Regions from separate parts of the Streptomyces sp. NPDC050759 genome, predicted to be linked through region 1. Evidence: riboswitches for the same ligand, from Rfam matches in the RefSeq annotation. Region 1 holds a riboswitch; each other region holds the start of a gene.
What was found. A riboswitch is a leader RNA that binds a small molecule or an ion and turns the genes downstream of it on or off. The one in region 1 is predicted to bind cyclic di-AMP.

Region 1 (4,291 bases):
GGCGTACGACACCGCGGGCGACGAGCTGCGGCTGCGGTTCCGCGACCGCGGGCTGACCGTCACGCTGCACTACCGGATGCGCCACGACGTCCTGGAGCGCTGGGTGACCCTGGCCAACCAGGACCCGGCACCCGTCGAGCTGCTGCGCGCCGACTCCGCCACCTGGACCCTGCCCGACCGTGCGGACGGCTGGCGGCTGTCCCAGCTGCACGGCCGCTGGGCCGCCGAGTCCCTGCTCACGCAGACCCCCCTCACCTACGGCGAGAAGGTCATCGGCAGCCGCCGCGGTCACACCGGGCACCAGCACCTGCCCTGGGTCGCCCTCGACACCGACGCCACCGAGGAGCGCGGCGAGGTCTACGGTGTCGCCCTCGGCTGGTCGGGGTCCTGGCGGATCGCCGTCGCGCAACTCCCCGACGCGCGGGTTCAGATCACCGGGGGCGCCGGGTACGACGACTCGGGTCTGCTCCGGCTGGCGGCCGGGGAGTCGTTCACGACACCTGTCTTCGCCGGTCTCTGGAGCGACAGCGGGTTCGGCGGGGCGAGCCGTGCCTGGCACGCCTACCAGCGGGCGTACGTCATCCCGGGCGCGGACGAGGACCGTCCCGTGCTGTTCAACTCCTGGGAGGCCACGAACTTCGACATCTCCGAGGAACAGCAGGAAACCCTCGCCCGGCGGGCCGCGGCGATGGGCGTCGAGCTGTTCGTGGTCGACGACGGCTGGTTCGGTGCCCGCACCAGTGACCGGGCCGGGCTCGGCGACTGGGCGCCCAACCCCGACCGCTTCCCGAACGGCCTCAAGCCGCTCGGTGAGTACGTGCACGGGCTCGGCATGCAGTTCGGCATCTGGGTCGAGCCGGAGATGATCAACCCGGACAGCGAGCTGTACCGTGCCCACCCGGACTGGGTGCAGTACCAAGCGGGGCGAAAGCGGACGGAGTTCCGCAATCAGCTCGTGCTGAATCTGGCCCGCGAGGACGTCCAGGAGTACCTGTGGGGGCAGCTCGACACCCTGCTCTCCTCGGCTCCGATCGACTATGTGAAGTGGGACTTCAACCGCTGCTTCACGGATGCGGGCTGGCCCGGCGACCCCTATCCGCAGCGTCTGTGGGTCGACCATGTCCGCGGCTTCTATGCCCTTTTGGACCGCTTGCGCCAAGCTCACCCGGGCGTCGCCTTCGAGTCCTGCTCGGGTGGCGGCGGCCGGATCGACCTCGGGGTGCTCAGCCGCACCGACCAGGTGTGGACCTCGGACAACACCGACCCGCTCGACCGTCTCGCGATTCAGTACGGCTTCAGTCAGATCCACCCCGCGCGCGTGATGGCCGCCTGGGTCACCGACAGCCCCAACACCCAGCTCAACGACCGGGTGAGCTCGCTGCGGTTCCGGTTCGTGAGCGCGATGGCCGGGGTGCTCGGGGTCGGCGGGGACCTCGCGGAGTGGACCGAGGAGGAGCTCGCCGAGGCCGGGCGGTGGGTGGCTCTCTACAAGGAGATCCGGCCCTTGGCGCAGCGCGGTGACCTCTACCGGCTGCGGCCTCCACGGGGCGGGCTGAGCGCGGTGCAGTACGTCCTCGGGGACGAGACCGTCGTCCTCGCCTGGCTCCAGGCGCAGCAGTACGGCGAGCCCGTCCCGGCGCTGCGGCTGCGCGGACTCGACCCGACAGCGTCGTACGAATGCCCTGAAACGGGCGAAGTGCACCGAGGGGCCGTATTGCTGCATCACGGACTTCGTACCGGTTTGCGTGGCGACCTCGATGCGACGGTTATCCGACTGCGCCGCATCTAGGGCTTCTGTCCGAATTAATAGCTTCCTTCCAACTCCTTCCGGAATCAGGGTTCCTGTGAATTCGTGACGTGAGGAGCGTCATATCCGTGACGGTGCGTCGCGCGTCATGTTCACGTAATTCGCAGGTTTTACAAGGGGATTCGGGCTGGGTAACGGGCGTCCGATTTACGCAGGGTGACCGGTAATTTTCTCAAGCGATCAACAGGAACGCACGCACAGGGAACCTCTCACTTGTCCCTTTGCGTCTTGTTCGCTTACGTTCGCCACCGATCCGGTCGGACGCCCAATCCTGCCGCCGAACGGATTCCGCTCACTCACTCACCCGTGCACGGCAGGAGCGGGGGACCCACAGGTAGTTCCGCCTGTTCCGGTCTCCGGAACGGCTTGGGGTTAAGTCGCGTCTCGACGCGGCCGGGCATCTCCAGCCCGCACCCGACAGCTCACCTCGCAGGCGCCGGAGAGGAATTCACCATGCCCGCGAAGGGTAAGCACCGCCGTCCGAAGTCCCAGCGCTTCGCCCGCTCGATAGCCGTCGCCGGAACTGGAGGCGCCGCTCTCGCCCTCCCGCTCATGGGGGCCACCGGCGCTCACGCCGCCACCTCCCAGTCCGTTTCGGAAAAGGCCGTTCAGTCGCTTCCGGTCACGCAGAAGTCCGCCGAAAAGGCGGCCGCGAAGAAGGATGCCGCGAAGGCCTCGACGGTGCGCACCTATTCGGTGCGCGCCGGCGACTATCTCTCGAAGATCGCCGATGAGCAGAACGTCAGGGGCGGCTGGAAGAAGCTGTACGCCGACAACCGTTCGGCCATCGGGGACGACCCGTCGCTGATCCACCCAGGTCTGAAGCTCTCGATCGGCAAGAAGGCCAGGACGAGCACGACGAAGACCGAGTCCTCCGCTTCCTCGTCTTCCTCGAAGGCGAAGAAGACGGAGAAGGCGGAGTCGAAGTCGTCCTCGAACTCGACGGCCGCCACCCAGAGCTCGGCCACCATCAGCTCCAGCGGTTACACCCTGCCGGTCACCGGCGCCACGATCGGCACTGGTTACCGCGTGGCGGGCAGCATGTGGTCCAGCGGCTACCACACCGGCGTCGACTTCGTCGTCCCGACCGGCACCTCCCTCAAGGCCGTGGCCGCGGGCACGGTCGTCTCCGCGGGCTGGGGCGGCGCCTACGGCAACCAGGTCGTCATCAAGCTCAACGACGGCTACTACGCGCAGTACGCCCACCTGTCCCAGCTCTCCGTCTCGGCCGGCCAGACCGTGACCGAGGGTCAGCAGGTCGGCCTCTCCGGCGCGACCGGCAATGTCACCGGCCCGCACCTGCACTTCGAGATCCGCACCACGCCGGACTACGGCTCCGACGTGGACCCGGTCGCCTACCTCCGCTCGAAGGGCGTCGCCGTCGGCTGACCCACGCCCCCTGTGCCACCGAAGGCCGGACCCCGATCCCCGGGTCCGGCCTTCGGTGTTGCCCGCCTCTGATCGGCTCTGCGCCTTAATGATCACTTCATTGCGTTCTTGTGGCGGGCGCGCTCAGGGTGTCGACAGGCGGGGGAGGGTGGGGACAGAGTGAACTCCGTAGTGGGGCAAGCGCTTTCTAGGGCTTTCGGAGGTCACTGTGTCCAGCGTCGAGGGAGTGCCCGCCGACAGCACCACCGAGTCACCTGGACCGTGCGTGGCCCTCTGCGCCCCACTCTCAGCCGTCCCCGGAAGGAGCCGTCTCCCATGACGACCACGCGTAGAGCCTTCGGAGCCCTCGCCGCCGGCGCCGCCCTGGCCGCCTTCGCCCCCGCGGCGACCGCGAGCGCCTCGCCCCGCCATCGTCGCCTCATCGCCCACGACGACTTCCGCCACGGCCTCGGCCGCTGGGCCGTCGAACTGGAGCAGGGGGGCGCAGTCACCGCGCAGCGCGGGGTGTTGGAGGTCGACGTGCCCGGCGGCGCGACGATCTGGTTCAGGCAGCCGCTCGAAGGACCGTACGTCCTGGAGTACACCGCCACGCCCGTCTCCGAGGGCGGGGCCAACGACCGGGTGTCCGACCTGAACAACTTCTGGAACGCGGTCGACGTCCGGTCTCCCGACGACCTCTTCGCCACCCGGCGGGGCGGGGCGCTCGCGGAGTACGACTACCTGAAGACGTACTACTCGGGCTACGGCGCCAACTACAACACCACGACACGGCTGCGCCGATACGTCGGGGAGTCCGGTGTGCGACCGCTGATCTACGACTACACCGAGCCGCTGCTCGTCGCGAACGAGCCGAACCGGGTGCGGATCGTCTCCGACGGCTCCAAGGTGCACTGGTGGAACAACGGGCGGCTCGTCTTCGACTACACCGACCCGGAGCCTTACACGAGGGGGCACTTCGCGTTCCGGACCACCTGGAGCCACTTCCGGATCACCGACTTCAGGGTGTGGCGGTCGCAGCGTCAACATTCCTGAGGGAAGACCTATTCCTCGTTTGGCGAACACTTTAAGCGTGGCTTATGTCACCGCCCGTCAAGT
Region 2 (4,291 bases), on a different contig from region 1:
CAGCGCCATGTCGGCGATCTACGACACGATGCAGTACGTCAGCTGTGACGTGGAGACGACGTGCCTCGGGCAGGCCGGCTCCTCCGCGGCCGTGCTGCTGGCCGCCGGCACCCCGGGCAAGCGCTCCGTGCTGCCGGGCGCCCGGGTGGTGATCCATCAGCCCGCGCTGAGCGAGCCGGTCCAGGGGCAGGCCAGCGATCTGGCCATCCAGGCCGACGAGCTGATCCGGGTGCGGGCCCGCTTGGAGGAGATGCTCGTCCGGCACACCGGGCGCAGCCCCGAGCAGGTGGGCGTGGACATCGAGCGGGACAAGATCCTGGACGCGCAGGGCGCCCTGGACTACGGCCTCGTGGACGCGATCGTCCCGAGCCGCAAGTCCTCGCGCACCGCGCCGGACGCGAGGTGAGCCGTAGATGGTGCCGGACCTTCCCCCGTTGCCCGCGCTCACGCGCGCCGAGGGCGAGCTGATCGACCGTTATCTCGACGTGGTCGACCTGCTGGGCCGGATCAACCCGGCCCGGCGCGAGGACACCTATGGCGGACTGCGCGCCGCGCAGGCGCTGGTGAGCAGGGCGGCCGAGCTGCGCGACGCGCTCGCGGTGATGCACGGCCGGGGCGAGCGCGAACTGCACGCCGCGACGCTGGCACGAGCGCTTCGGGTGCTGGACGGCGAGCGGCGCACGTCCCGGGTCACCGTGCCGCCCGAACCCGGCAATTGACGCACCGACAGTGTTTCCGGGCGTCCTGCGGTCTGACGGGGCGTCCGGAGGGCCTTTGAAACGGACCAAACGACGTACCACCATTTGCAGGAGGCGCGGCTCCTTTTTCACGCCCCCTCAAGTTGCGCAACGCGCGTAGTGCGGGCGCGGAATGAGGAGTTTCTGTGCTGGTCCGGGGGCCATCGAGGCCCTCGACACCCCTTGGTTCGAAGGGGTGTCCACCCGAACGGGTGAGTGGTGAGTAACAACACAAACCCCCGGTTCCGTTGGGTTTTTGGGACATCCGTGCGCCAAGATCCCTGTCTGACGACAAGCCCCCGCCGCAGCGGCGGGGCGGTCCGGGCGGACGCCGAGTCCTGCCGCCGCCCGGATGACCGGTCGACAGAAGTGGATCGGCAGGAGTGGAGGACCCAGGCACGACGGGTCGCCGGAACGGTCACGCCATGACCGGGCCGAGCAGCCCTTGGGGTGAAGCCGCGTCAGCGGCCGGGCAACTTCGCCAGCCCGAATCCGACAGGTCATCCTTCACAGGCGGCTGACGAAGGGTTGCGCATGACTGCGCTCAATCGTGTCCCGTCGCTGATGGTCCGGGCCGGTACGGCCTCGGCCTTCGCCATCGCCGCCGTGGGCGGCTCCGTCGTGGTCCCGGGCGTCGCAGCCGACGCCGCCGCCGCGACGCCGGCGACGAAGGCACTCAAGGTCGCGGCTTCCAAGAAGGGCTCGCCGTACAAGTACGGCGCCACGGGGCCCCGCCGCTTCGACTGCTCAGGGCTCACGCTGTACTCGTTCAAGAAGGCGGGCAAGAAGCTCCCTCGTACGGCGGCCCAGCAGTACAACAAGACCCGCCACATCGGCTCAGGCAGCCGCAAGGCCGGTGACCTGGTGTTCTTCCACTCGGGTTCGAACGTCTACCACGTCGGCATCTACGCCGGGAAGGGAAAGATCTGGCACGCCCCGAAGACCGGGGACGTGGTGAGGCTGCAGAAGATCTGGACGAAGAGCGTCTGGTACGGCCGGGTCAAGTGACGCCCCCGAGGGGGTGGCGGCGACCTGACCTCCCGCCGCCCCCTCGGGTCTCCCCGCACGCGTGACACGGGCTCAGGTGGTTACCCGTGGCGTCATGGCCGACCACCGCCCGTGCACCGCCCGCAACGAGACCCCGCTGGAGCGCGCCGACCGCAACTTCGGTGAGCTGCTCCAGGAACTGCGCGTCACCCAGACCGGGGTGCAGATCCTCTTCGCCTTCCTGCTGACCCTGGCCTTCACGCAGCGCTTCCCGTCCCTCGACGCCTTCCAGCGCGCCACGTACGTCACCACACTGCTCCTCGCGGTACTCGCGGCGGCCCTGTTCACCGCGCCCGCCGCCCTGCACCGCTCGCTCTTCCAGCGCGGTGCCAAGCCCCGCATCGTGCAGGTCTCCTCCCGGCTCGCCACGGTCGGCATGGGGGTCCTGGTGCTCGCGTTCACCGGGTCGGTGCTGCTCGTGGTGGACGTGACCACGGGCCGGGCCGGCGGAGTGGCCGCGGGCGCGGCGACCCTGCTGGTGTGCCTGGGCCTGTGGGGGCTGCTCCCCCGGCTGGTCCGGCGGGCGGGCCTCACCGAGGAACGCAGGACGGCACAGCCGTCCCCGGCGCCTCCGTCCGCGCAGCGCGAGGTGGTCAGGCCGCGAGCAGCGGCTCGGCCAGGAGCATCACCCCGAGAACCGTCAACGCGCCTCCGGTGACCCCGGCGACGGCCCGGGCGGCCCGCGGCCGGCGCAGCCACCGCCCCAGCCGGTCCACGAGCACGGCCACCGCCGGGAACCACACCACCGCGAGAACGACCACGATCAGCGCGAGCAGCAGCGTCCGGGGCAGCGCCGAGCTCCCCTGGGGCACGAACTGCGGCAGCAGGCTGAGGAAGGTGATGGGGGCCTTGGGATTGAGTGCGTTGGTCACGAAGCCCTGCCGCAGGGGGCGTACCGCCGCGCCGGCCTCGACGACGGTCTCCGTGCGGGTCCGCCGCAGCTCCCGCAGGGTCCGTACACCCAGGTACAACACGTAACCCCCGCCCAGCAGTTGGAGCGCCCGGAACAGTGCGGGCACGGCCGTGAGCACCGCGGCGACCCCGGCCACGGCGAGCGCCGTGTGGACCAGCAGCCCGCCCACGACACCGAGCGCACAGGCGACCCCGGCCCGGCGGGAGACCAGGGCGTTGCGTACGACGACGGTGAAGTCGGCGCCCGGCATGGCGACCATGCCGGCGGCGACCCCGGTGAAGGCGACGATCTGTCCGTTCATGCGGACCAGCCTGCCGCGAGAGAGCCTTCAGCAGGTATGTCGAATAACCTGGGTATCCCTTAAGCACTCCTTTAGGCAGGCCTGCCATGTACGACCCGGTCCGGCTCGCCGCCCTGGTCGCCGTCGCGGAGGCGGGCTCGATCACCCGGGCCGCCGAGCGCCTCGGCTACACCACGCCCGCCCTCTCCCAGCAGCTGGCCAAGCTGGAGCGGGAGGCGGGTACCGCCCTTCTCGTACGGCACCACCGCGGCGCGCGGCTCACCGGTGCGGGCGAGTTGCTGGTGGCGCGGGCCCGGCGGGTGCTGGACGAGCTGGACCGGGCCCGGCACGAACTCGCCCGGCTGACCGGCCTGTCGGGTGGCACGCTCAGGCTGGGCACCTTCCAGACGGCGGGCATTCAGCTGTTGCCGCCCGTGCTGAGCACGTTCCGCAGGGCCTACCCCGACGTGGAGCTGTCGGTCGCCTTCCACGAACCCGCGGACGGGATCACCGCGGTGGCGGCCGGCGAGATCGACCTGGCGCTGACGCACGCCTACGAGCCGGGCGAGCCCCCGTCCCTCCCGGCCACCCTGAGCGCGGAGCCGCTGCTGAGCGAGGAGCTGGTCCTCGTGACGGCGCCCGGGCATGCCCTCGCGGGCGGCTCGACGCGGCTGCCGCTGGCGGAACTCGCCGGTGAGCCGCTGATCAGCATGGCGCCGGATCATCCGGCCCGGCGGGAGGTGGAAGCGGTGCTGGCCAGGACCGGGGTCACGCCGTCCGTGCTGGTCGCGACCCCGGGATACGCCCTGGTGTGCGCGCTGGCCAGCGCGGGGCTCGGAGTCGGGGTGGTGCCGGAGATGGTGGCGCGGACGGCGGCCACTCCGGTGGGCACGCGGCTGCTGGAGGCCGACGCGTTGCGCCGTACGATCTCGGTCGTCCACCGGACCGGCGAGGCGGCACCCGCGGCGGACGCCTTCCGGGCGCTGCTGCGGGGGGCGTTCGGCCGCGCACGGCCGGTATGACCTCTGTTACGGCTCCTGCTGCCCCGCCGCCGTGACCGGCTGCGCCGGTACCGTCCACGGGAGCTCGATGGAGACGGTCTTGCCGCCTTCCCGGGTGGGCCTGACTCTCAGCTTGCCGCCGCACTCGGCGGCGAGCCAGCGGATGATCACCATGCCCCGTCCGTTGTCCTGCTGGACCGCGGCCGGGAGGCGCTTGGGGAAGCGGGGGTGGCTGTCGGTCACCCCGATGCGCAGGTGTTCGTCACGGTCCAGCTCGATGTCCACCGTGAAGGTGGGTGACTGCCCGAAGGTG
Region 3 (4,291 bases), on a different contig from region 1:
CTCGCGGACCAGGGCATCACCGCGTGGCCGACCTGCGGCCTGCTCAACGGTCTCAGCAAGGACTCGAGCTCGGCCGATGTCGACACGGGTGTGGAGAGCGGGACGCCCTCGGCCTCGGCCTCCGGTTCGTCTGATTCATCCGGTTCGTCCGGTTCCTCCAACTCGTCGGGCTCCGAGGAGTCTTCCGGTCTGCTCGGCGCGCTGGACGGTTCGTCCGCGACCCCCTCGCCGTCGGCCACCCCCTCCAGCGGTGACGACGGTTCCGGCACGTCGGACAAGAAGGACTCCTCGGGTTCCGAGGGCTCCGCCAAGGGAGAAGCTCAGCCTTCCGACAGCTCGCCCGTAGTGAGCCCAGAAGAGGGCGAAGCGGACAAGTCGTGGCAGGAGGGTAGTTCTTCGGCCCTCGTGGACGTCGGCGCTCTCGGCTCCGGCAAGCACCGGGGTGGCAGTGCCGAGGAGAATGCGACGAAGAGCACGGCCTCCTCCGCGGCCGGCCGCCACGCCGCCCTCACCTACACCGTCCGGGAGGGCGACTCCCTCGCCTCCATCGCCGACTCCCTTGGCCTCGACGGCGGATGGCGCGCCCTCTACGCCGAGAACAAGGACCGCATCGGGGCCGACCCGAGCAACATCGTCGCCGGTCAGACGCTCGACACAGGGGCTGAATAGGGCTGAAAAGCCCAGAAAAACAACGGGAGTTCACGTCACACTTCGCACCGAATGTCCCCTTTGGTGAAAGTGTGGGATGAGTCTCAGAAGCCTTGATCGTCTTTGAAATTCCGCCGAACGCGTGTCTACGGTCGTGACCGCTCGGCAACCCGAGCCCCGTCTGTCGCAACGCCGAATCCTGCCAGCGGCCGTACGGGAACAGTCGTCGCGTCAAGCGCCGTAGGCAGGAGCGGGGGACCCAAGGTAAGTGCCGGGCCCAGCAGTTCACGCTGGACCGGCTTGGGGTGAAGCCGCGCATCGCGAGATGTGCGGCCGGGCAACTCAACCGGCCCGAACCCGACAGCTCACCTCGCAGGCGTCGGTGAGGGGATCCACCATGCTGTTTTCCGGTAAGGGCAAGCACCGTCGTCCGTCCAAGGCCACCCGTGCCGCCGCGCTTGCCGGTGTCACCGGTGTCGCCATCGCCGCCCCGCTGATGGCGGCCGGCAACGCCTCCGCCGCCACCGCCTCCGAGTGGGACACCGTCGCCCAGTGCGAGTCCGGCGGCAACTGGTCCATCAACACCGGCAACGGCTACTACGGCGGCCTGCAGTTCTCGGCCTCCACCTGGGCCGCGTACGGCGGCACGCAGTACGCCGCGCAGGCCAACCAGGCCAGCAAGTCCCAGCAGATCGCCGTCGCCGAGAAGGTCCTCGCCTCGCAGGGCAAGGGTGCCTGGCCGGTCTGCGGCAAGGGCCTGTCCAGCGCCGGCTACAGCGGCGGCAGCAGCTCGTCCTCCTCCGGCAGCTCCTCGAACACGAGCAGCCGTTCGACCGAGGAGCAGAGCGCCTCCCGTTCGACCGACCGTCCGGCGGCCAAGAAGACCGTCACCACCCCGACCGGCAAGAAGGTCAAGAAGGGTGACGGCGAGTACAAGGTCGTCAAGGGTGACACCCTCAGCTCGATCGCCGAGAAGCACAAGGTCAAGGGCGGCTGGCAGAAGCTGTTCAAGCTGAACAAGGACATCATCACCGACGCCGACTTCATCTACCCCGGCCAGCAGCTGCACCTGAAGTAAGACCCAGCTGAACCACAGCGCTCTCACATCCGTGTCCTTCACGATGAAGGCCTCGTGAGGGTCCCCCCGTCCCCACGGGCTCCCCGCTCCGGTGCGTGTTCCCCCGTACGCACCGGGGCGGGGTCTTTTCATGTGCCGCCACCGGGACGTCTTTGTTCAGTTCAGAAACAATTTACTCTCGGTTCTGTCCACGGGGCGGTCCACACGGTGGCCGATCCTCCGGAGGCGGTTAGGCTCGGTCTCGCAGAACCCACCGCGGTCCCGGCGGACCGTGTCACACCCCAAGAAGGAGATGCTCGTGCCGTCCATCGACGTCGTCGTAGCCCGGGAAATCCTGGACTCCCGAGGCAACCCCACGGTCGAGGTCGAGGTCGGCCTCGACGACGGCAGCACGGGTCGTGCCGCCGTCCCGTCCGGCGCCTCCACGGGCGCCTTCGAGGCCATCGAGCTCCGCGACGGTGACCCGAACCGCTACCACGGCAAGGGTGTCGAGAAGGCCGTCCTCGCCGTCATCGAGCAGATCGGCCCGGAGCTGGTCGGCTACGACGCCACCGAGCAGCGCCTGATCGACCAGGCGATGTTCGACCTGGACGCCACCGACAACAAGGGCTCGCTCGGCGCCAACGCCATCCTCGGCGTCTCCCTCGCCGTCGCGCACGCCGCCTCCGAGGCCAGCGACCTCCCGCTCTTCCGCTACCTGGGCGGCCCGAACGCGCACCTGCTGCCGGTGCCGATGATGAACATCCTGAACGGCGGCTCGCACGCCGACTCCAACGTGGACATCCAGGAGTTCATGATCGCCCCGATCGGCGCGGAGTCCTTCTCCGAGGCGCTGCGCTGGGGCACCGAGGTCTACCACACCCTCAAGAAGGTCCTGAAGAGCAAGGGCCTGTCCACCGGCCTCGGCGACGAGGGCGGCTTCGCGCCGAACCTGGAGTCCAACCGCGCCGCCCTGGACCTCATCCTCGAGGCCATCAAGGAAGCCGGTTACATCCCCGGCGAGCAGGTCGCCCTGGCGCTCGACGTCGCCGCCTCCGAGTTCTACAAGGACGGCAAGTACCAGTTCGAGGGCAAGGACCGCTCCGCCGCCGAGATGACGGAGTACTACGAGGAGCTCGTGGCGGCCTACCCGCTCGTCTCCATCGAGGACCCGCTGTTCGAGGACGACTGGGCCGGCTGGAAGGTCCTCACCGACAAGCTCGGTGACAAGGTCCAGATCGTCGGCGACGACCTGTTCGTCACCAACCCCGAGCGCCTGGCCCGCGGCATCGACGACGGCGCCGCCAACGCCCTGCTCGTCAAGGTGAACCAGATCGGCTCGCTCACCGAGACCCTGGACGCCGTCGAGCTCGCCCAGCGCAGCGGCTTCAAGTGCATGATGTCGCACCGCTCCGGCGAGACCGAGGACGTCACCATCGCCGACCTCGCCGTCGCCACCAACTGCGGCCAGATCAAGACCGGTGCGCCGGCCCGCTCCGAGCGCGTCGCCAAGTACAACCAGCTCCTGCGCATCGAGGAGATCCTCGACGACGCGGCGGTGTACGCCGGCCGCTCCGCGTTCCCGCGCTTCAAGGGCTGAGCAGCTTCAAGGGCTGACCCCGGCAGGGCTAAGCCTTCGCCAGTCGTACGTACGTCCCCGTACCGGTCCCGTACCGTGTGCGGGGACGTACGCACGTAGAAGGGGAGGCGGAAAGCCGATGGCCGTGAAGGACCGGGACCGTTTCTCCACCGCGACCAGGATCAGACTGCTCGGCGAGCAGACCGCGGCCCGTGTCTACCGCTCCCAGACCAAGCGACAGGCCCGCCGCTCCCGGCTGACCGGCCGGGCCGCGCTGCTCGCGCTCGTGCTGTGCACGCTGGTGGTGGCGCTGGCGTACCCGATAAGGCAGTACGTCTCCCAGCGCGCCGAGATCGCCGACCTGCAGCGGGAGAAGGCGCGGGCCGCCGAGCGGGTGGAGAAGCTGCGCGACCTCAAGGCACGCTGGCAGGACGACACGTACGCCGAGCAGCAGATCCGGCAGCGGCTGCACTATGTGATGCCGGGCGAGACGGGCTTCATCGTGGTCGACCCGGACGCGGCCAAACAGTCGCACACCGACCTCGGGGCCGCCGACCGCCCCTGGTACGCGAACCTCTGGGACGGGGTCGACAAGTCCGACGCCTCCGACCAGTGAACCGACCGATGGACCGATAGAAAGACAGGCATGGAAACGCCTCCGCCCTCCACTCCGCGAACCGAGCCGACCGACGCGGACGTCGAGGCCTTCAAGCAGCAGCTCGGGCGGCCGCCGCGCGGGCTGCGGGCGATCGCGCACCGGTGTCCGTGCGGGCAGCCGGACGTCGTGGAGACCGCGCCTCGGCTGCCCGACGGCACGCCCTTCCCGACGACGTACTACCTGACGTGCCCGCGCGCCGCCTCGGCGATCGGCACCCTCGAGGCGAACGGTGTCATGAAGGAGATGACGGAGCGGCTCCAGACCGACCCGGAGCTCGCGGCGGCGTACCGGGCCGCGCACGAGGACTACATCGCCCGCCGTGACGCCATCGAGGTGCTGGAGGGCTTCC
Region 4 (4,291 bases), on a different contig from region 1:
CCTCCCGCTGATCGGGCTCTTCCTGGTGATCCAGCGGTTCTGGTCCCTGGACCTGCTCAGCGGCTCGGTCAAGGCCTGAGGCCCGGACCCCCTTTCACGAACGAGGAACATGACCACCAGCGCGAACGGACGCCGAAGGCCCCCGACCATCCACGACGTGGCCCGGGAGGCGGGCGTCTCGCGGGGCACCGTCTCCCGCTTCCTGAACGGCGGCCACTACGTCTCGCCCGCTGCCCGGCGGGCTGTGGAGGCCGCCATCAGGAAGACCGGTTACGTGGTCAACCGGCATGCGCGCAGCCTCAGTACCGGACGGTCGGACTCGGTGGCGTTCCTGCTGACGGAACCCCAGGAGAAGTTCTTCGAGGACCCCAACTTCAACGTCCTGCTGCGAGGTTGCACCGAGCGGCTCGCCCAGCACGACATCCCGCTGCTGCTGATGCTGGCCGAGAGCGACGACGACCGGCGCCGGCTGACCCGGTACATCACGTCGGGTCACGTCGACGGCGTGCTGCTGCTCTCCAACCACAGCGGCGACCCCGTCGCCGCCGAACTCCACGACGCGGGGATCCCGTTGGTGGTCTGCGGCAAGCCGATAGGGCTCGGTTCCAAGGTGAGTTACGTGGCGGCCGCCGACCGCGAGGGCGCGCAGGAGATGGTCCGCCATCTGCTCACCGGGGGCCGGCGCCGCGTCGGGATGGTCACCGGGCCGCTGGACATGCCGGGCGGCCCCGACCGGCTGGCCGGCTACCGGGACGTGCTGGCCGAGGCGGGCCTGCCCTACGACCCGGCGCTCGTCGTCGAGGGCGACTTCCGGCGCAGCGGCGGCGAACGGGCGGCCCGTCGCCTGCTGGCCCAGGCTCCCGACATGGACGCCGTCTTCGTCGCCTCCGACCTCATGGCCCTGGGTGTCGTCAACGTCCTTCAGCAGGCCGGGCGTTCGGTCCCCGGCGACATCACCGTCGGCGGCTTCGACGACTCACCCGCGGCCACCGCCATCGCCCCCGCCCTCACCACCATGCGCCAGCCCTTCGACCGCATCAGCGCCGAGATGGTCCGCATGCTCCTCGCCCAGATCGCCGGCGAGGACACGGCCGGGGTGATCCTCCCGACGGAACTCGTCGTCCGGGACTCGGCGTGAGCGGAAGCGGAACTCACGTCAACGGATGTGAAAGCAGCAGCCGTCCGGTTCGCGTCGAGTCGCAGGGGCCAACCATCCGTATTCTCTGATCATGGCCGCCTCCCCCGCATATGCACTGATCGCCACCGACCTGGACGGCACGCTGCTGCGCGCCGACGACACCTTCTCCGACCGGTCGTTGGCCGCGCTCGCGCGGGTGGCCGCGGGCGGGGCCCGGCATCTCGTCGTGACGGGACGGCCGGCGCCCAGAGTGCGGCCGCTGCTCGACGACCTGGGCAGCACGGGGCTCGCGGTGTGCGGGCAGGGCGCGCAGGTGTACGACGCCGGTGCGGACCGTCTGCTGTGGTCGGTGACCCTGGACCAGGAGCTGGCCGAGACCGCGCTCGGGAAGATCGAGGCCGAGGTCGGGCAGGTGTACGCGGCCGTGGACCAGGACGGTGTCGACGGGCTCACTCTCATCGAGCCGGGCTATCTGATGCCCCACCCGACCCTGCCGGCCGTGCGGGTCGACCGGCGCGACGACCTGTGGTGCGAGCCGATCAGCAAGGTGCTGCTGCGCCATCCCTATCTGTCCGACGACGAGTTGGCGGTGACGGCGCGCTCGGTGGTGGGCTCGCTGGCCACGGTCACCATGTCGGGGCCCGGGACCGTCGAACTCCAGCCATGCGGCATCACCAAGGCGACGGGCCTCGCGCTGGCCGCCGAACACCTGGGCCTGAGGCCGGAGATGACGATCGCCTTCGGGGACATGCCCAACGACATCCCCATGTTCGACTGGGCGGCCCACGGCGTCGCGATGGCCAACGCCCACCCCGAACTCAGGGCCGTGGCCGACGAGGTGACCCTGTCGAACGAGGACGACGGCATCGCCGTCGTCCTCGAAAGACTGTTTCCCGGGGCCTAGTAGGCGCCGAAGACGTTGTCGATGGACCCGTACCGCTGGGCCGCGTAGTTGCAGGCCGCGGTGATGTTCGCGACCGGGTCGTACGGGTCCCACGAGGTGTTGGCCACGTGGTAGGCGTTGAAGGTCGGGTCGATCACCTGCAGCAGGCCCTTGGAGGGCGTGCCGGCGGCCGCGTTGGAGTCCCAGAGGTTGATGGCGTACGGGTTGCCGGAGGACTCGCGGATGACGTTGCGGTAGATGCCGTCGTAGGAGCCGGGAATGCCGTGCTCCGCCATGACGGCGAGGGAGGCGCGGATCCAGCCGTCCAGGGTGTTGGAGTAGCCGAGCGTGGTCGCGGTCTGCAGGGGTGGGGTGGCCGCGGACGCGCTGGTCGCGCCGATGAGGGGGAGCGCGAGTACGGCGGCTCCGGTGCCGGCGACGGCGAGCTTGCGGACGAGACGGCTGGTACGGGGACGTCGGTGCTGAGCGGCAGCAGACATGGCGAAGTTCCTCTCCGGCGCCTGCGAGGTGAGCTGTCGGGTTCGGGCTGGAGTTGCCCGGCCACGCCTACGAAAGGCATGACTTCACCCCGAGCCGTACCGGTATGTCCGAAGACGCCCGGTCCGGCGGCTTACCTGGGTCCCCCGCTCCTGCCCTGGTTTCTCGGTGGGTGTACGGGCGGTGGCAGGATTCGGCGTCCGCCCGACAGGCCGGGAACGTATGCGAGAGCACATGTCCGGAACAAGTGGCGAATTCACATGCGAGGCCTATTGACCTTGAGAGGAGGCATTTGGGGCACTTGATCCTTTGCGGTCGCCAACCCTCAACTGGCATGTCGGCAAAGGCGGATCGAAAGATTCCGGATCGGCGTCCGTCCACCTGTCCGCGTGGGCCAAGTCACAGCCGAGCGCAAGAGGTGTAAAACGGTCAAGAATGCCCAACTCGTAGTCAACCGGCTGTCCGTGGGATCCGCTGCTCCCCTGTCCGGTGGAGGGCCGCCTCACCGCCGTCGGTGCGGACGACCTCGCTCGAGGTGCGGAAGTCCGTCCCGTCGCAGGTGTACCCGGGGGGCCTGACGCCGAGCGGCTCGCACGGCTCGGGCTCCTCGAACGCGACGTCCGAGGAGGCTTCACGCGCGCGTACCGGCAGTTCGAGGAAGCTGCCCGCCGGCTCCGGCGGCCGGGCGGGAACGCGTGCCCGTGTGCTGCGGGGAGCGAGAGCGGACAAGGACAGCAGGGCCCTGGAGGCCGTACGGCACCGTCGTCACGTTCGGGGAAGGCCATGTCGGCCCGTGCGGCCATGCACCGATGAGCCCGTATGCGCCCGACGGGCAGGTGCTCGACGAGACTGAGGACCGGGTCGTGCCGGCCGTCCACCGCGAGGACGGCCGCGTCGATCGCGCCGTAGTCCTCGCAGACGCTGCCGTCGCGCCAGTAGGTGTCACCCGTCTGGAGGTCGAGCCAGGTGTGGATGAACGGGTCGACCTGTTCGAGTCGCCCAGCCGCAGGTCCCGCCACACGTCGCCGACAACCAGCCCTTGCGGTCACCGAGCCTGCCGGGGATCAGCGGGCCCGCGAAGGAGCCGACCGACCGGTCGGGATGGATGTGGCGTAGTGGCCGCAGGCGATCAGGACGCCGACATGCCCGGACCGCCGTGCGCGAGCGTGTTGCGACTGCTTCCCTACAAGTCGATAGATATCCCTTCTTTTCAGGTGATCAAAAACATACTGGTCGTGATCCGATACCGCCTGGCATGGACGGGGCGGGCGCTATCGGTGATCCAAAGGTGACCGGATACGCTGACTTGAGTGAGGGCAGCGACCTATCGACATTCCGTATAACCGCCAGTGGGACACCAGCAGACAGGAGACCCCTCGTGACCGTCGTCGGGCCGTTCGGGCTGAGCGTGCGGGACCAGGCTCTGGAAGCCGATGTCCAGGCCGCAATGGCGGCTGTCGAGGAGGGATTGCTCGAAGCCACCAAGAGTGAGGTTCCCTTCATCACCGAGGCCGCCCAGCATCTGGTGCGCGCGGGTGGAAAGCGGTTCCGTCCGCTCCTCGTGATGCTCGCTGCCCAGTTCGGGGATCCCTATGCGCCGGGCGTGGTGCCGTCGGCCGTGGTGGTGGAGCTGACCCACCTCGCGACGCTGTACCACGACGACGTGATGGACGAGGCCGAGGTCCGACGGGGCGTCGACAGCGCCAACACCCGCTGGGGCAACTCGGTGGCCGTGCTGACCGGCGACTTCCTGTTCGCCCGCGCCTCGCACA

Region 2: it holds a riboswitch for cyclic di-AMP, as region 1 does, so the genes downstream of both, ACIBJB_RS19980 (C40 family peptidase) here and ACIBJB_RS15220 (peptidoglycan DD-metalloendopeptidase family protein) in region 1, are expected to answer to the same signal.
Region 3: it holds a riboswitch for cyclic di-AMP, as region 1 does, so the genes downstream of both, ACIBJB_RS36550 (transglycosylase family protein) here and ACIBJB_RS15220 (peptidoglycan DD-metalloendopeptidase family protein) in region 1, are expected to answer to the same signal.
Region 4: it holds a riboswitch for cyclic di-AMP, as region 1 does, so the genes downstream of both, ACIBJB_RS34105 (transglycosylase SLT domain-containing protein) here and ACIBJB_RS15220 (peptidoglycan DD-metalloendopeptidase family protein) in region 1, are expected to answer to the same signal.

What each region holds. Positions count from the first base shown of each region.
Region 1 covers NZ_JBITGI010000004.1:369,132-373,422, reverse strand. Annotated here, with positions in the region: gene ACIBJB_RS15225 (alpha-galactosidase) at 1-1,789, shown strand, start outside; cyclic di-AMP (ydaO/yuaA leader) riboswitch at 2,087-2,256, shown strand; gene ACIBJB_RS15220 (peptidoglycan DD-metalloendopeptidase family protein) at 2,261-3,196, shown strand; gene ACIBJB_RS15215 (DUF6250 domain-containing protein) at 3,512-4,228, shown strand.
Region 2 covers NZ_JBITGI010000006.1:121,550-125,840, reverse strand. Annotated here, with positions in the region: gene ACIBJB_RS19990 (ATP-dependent Clp protease proteolytic subunit) at 1-406, shown strand, start outside; gene ACIBJB_RS19985 (hypothetical protein) at 414-719, shown strand; cyclic di-AMP (ydaO/yuaA leader) riboswitch at 1,057-1,268, shown strand; gene ACIBJB_RS19980 (C40 family peptidase) at 1,272-1,745, shown strand; gene ACIBJB_RS19975 (DUF6328 family protein) at 1,840-2,442, shown strand; gene ACIBJB_RS19970 (LysE family translocator) at 2,378-2,998, opposite strand; gene ACIBJB_RS19965 (LysR family transcriptional regulator) at 3,085-3,999, shown strand; gene ACIBJB_RS19960 (ATP-binding protein) at 4,006-4,291, opposite strand, start outside.
Region 3 covers NZ_JBITGI010000016.1:114,866-119,156, reverse strand. Annotated here, with positions in the region: gene ACIBJB_RS36555 (transglycosylase family protein) at 1-669, shown strand, start outside; cyclic di-AMP (ydaO/yuaA leader) riboswitch at 875-1,042, shown strand; gene ACIBJB_RS36550 (transglycosylase family protein) at 1,046-1,726, shown strand; gene eno (phosphopyruvate hydratase) at 2,019-3,305, shown strand; gene ACIBJB_RS36540 (septum formation initiator family protein) at 3,424-3,900, shown strand; gene ACIBJB_RS36535 (DUF501 domain-containing protein) at 3,931-4,291, shown strand, end outside.
Region 4 covers NZ_JBITGI010000014.1:128,194-132,484, forward strand. Annotated here, with positions in the region: gene ACIBJB_RS34090 (carbohydrate ABC transporter permease) at 1-79, shown strand, start outside; gene ACIBJB_RS34095 (LacI family DNA-binding transcriptional regulator) at 110-1,138, shown strand; gene ACIBJB_RS34100 (HAD family hydrolase) at 1,230-2,042, shown strand; gene ACIBJB_RS34105 (transglycosylase SLT domain-containing protein) at 2,039-2,521, opposite strand; cyclic di-AMP (ydaO/yuaA leader) riboswitch at 2,525-2,700, opposite strand; gene ACIBJB_RS34110 (hypothetical protein) at 2,970-3,248, opposite strand; partial or broken gene ACIBJB_RS34115 (CocE/NonD family hydrolase) at 3,217-3,564, opposite strand; gene ACIBJB_RS34120 (polyprenyl synthetase family protein) at 3,898-4,291, shown strand, end outside.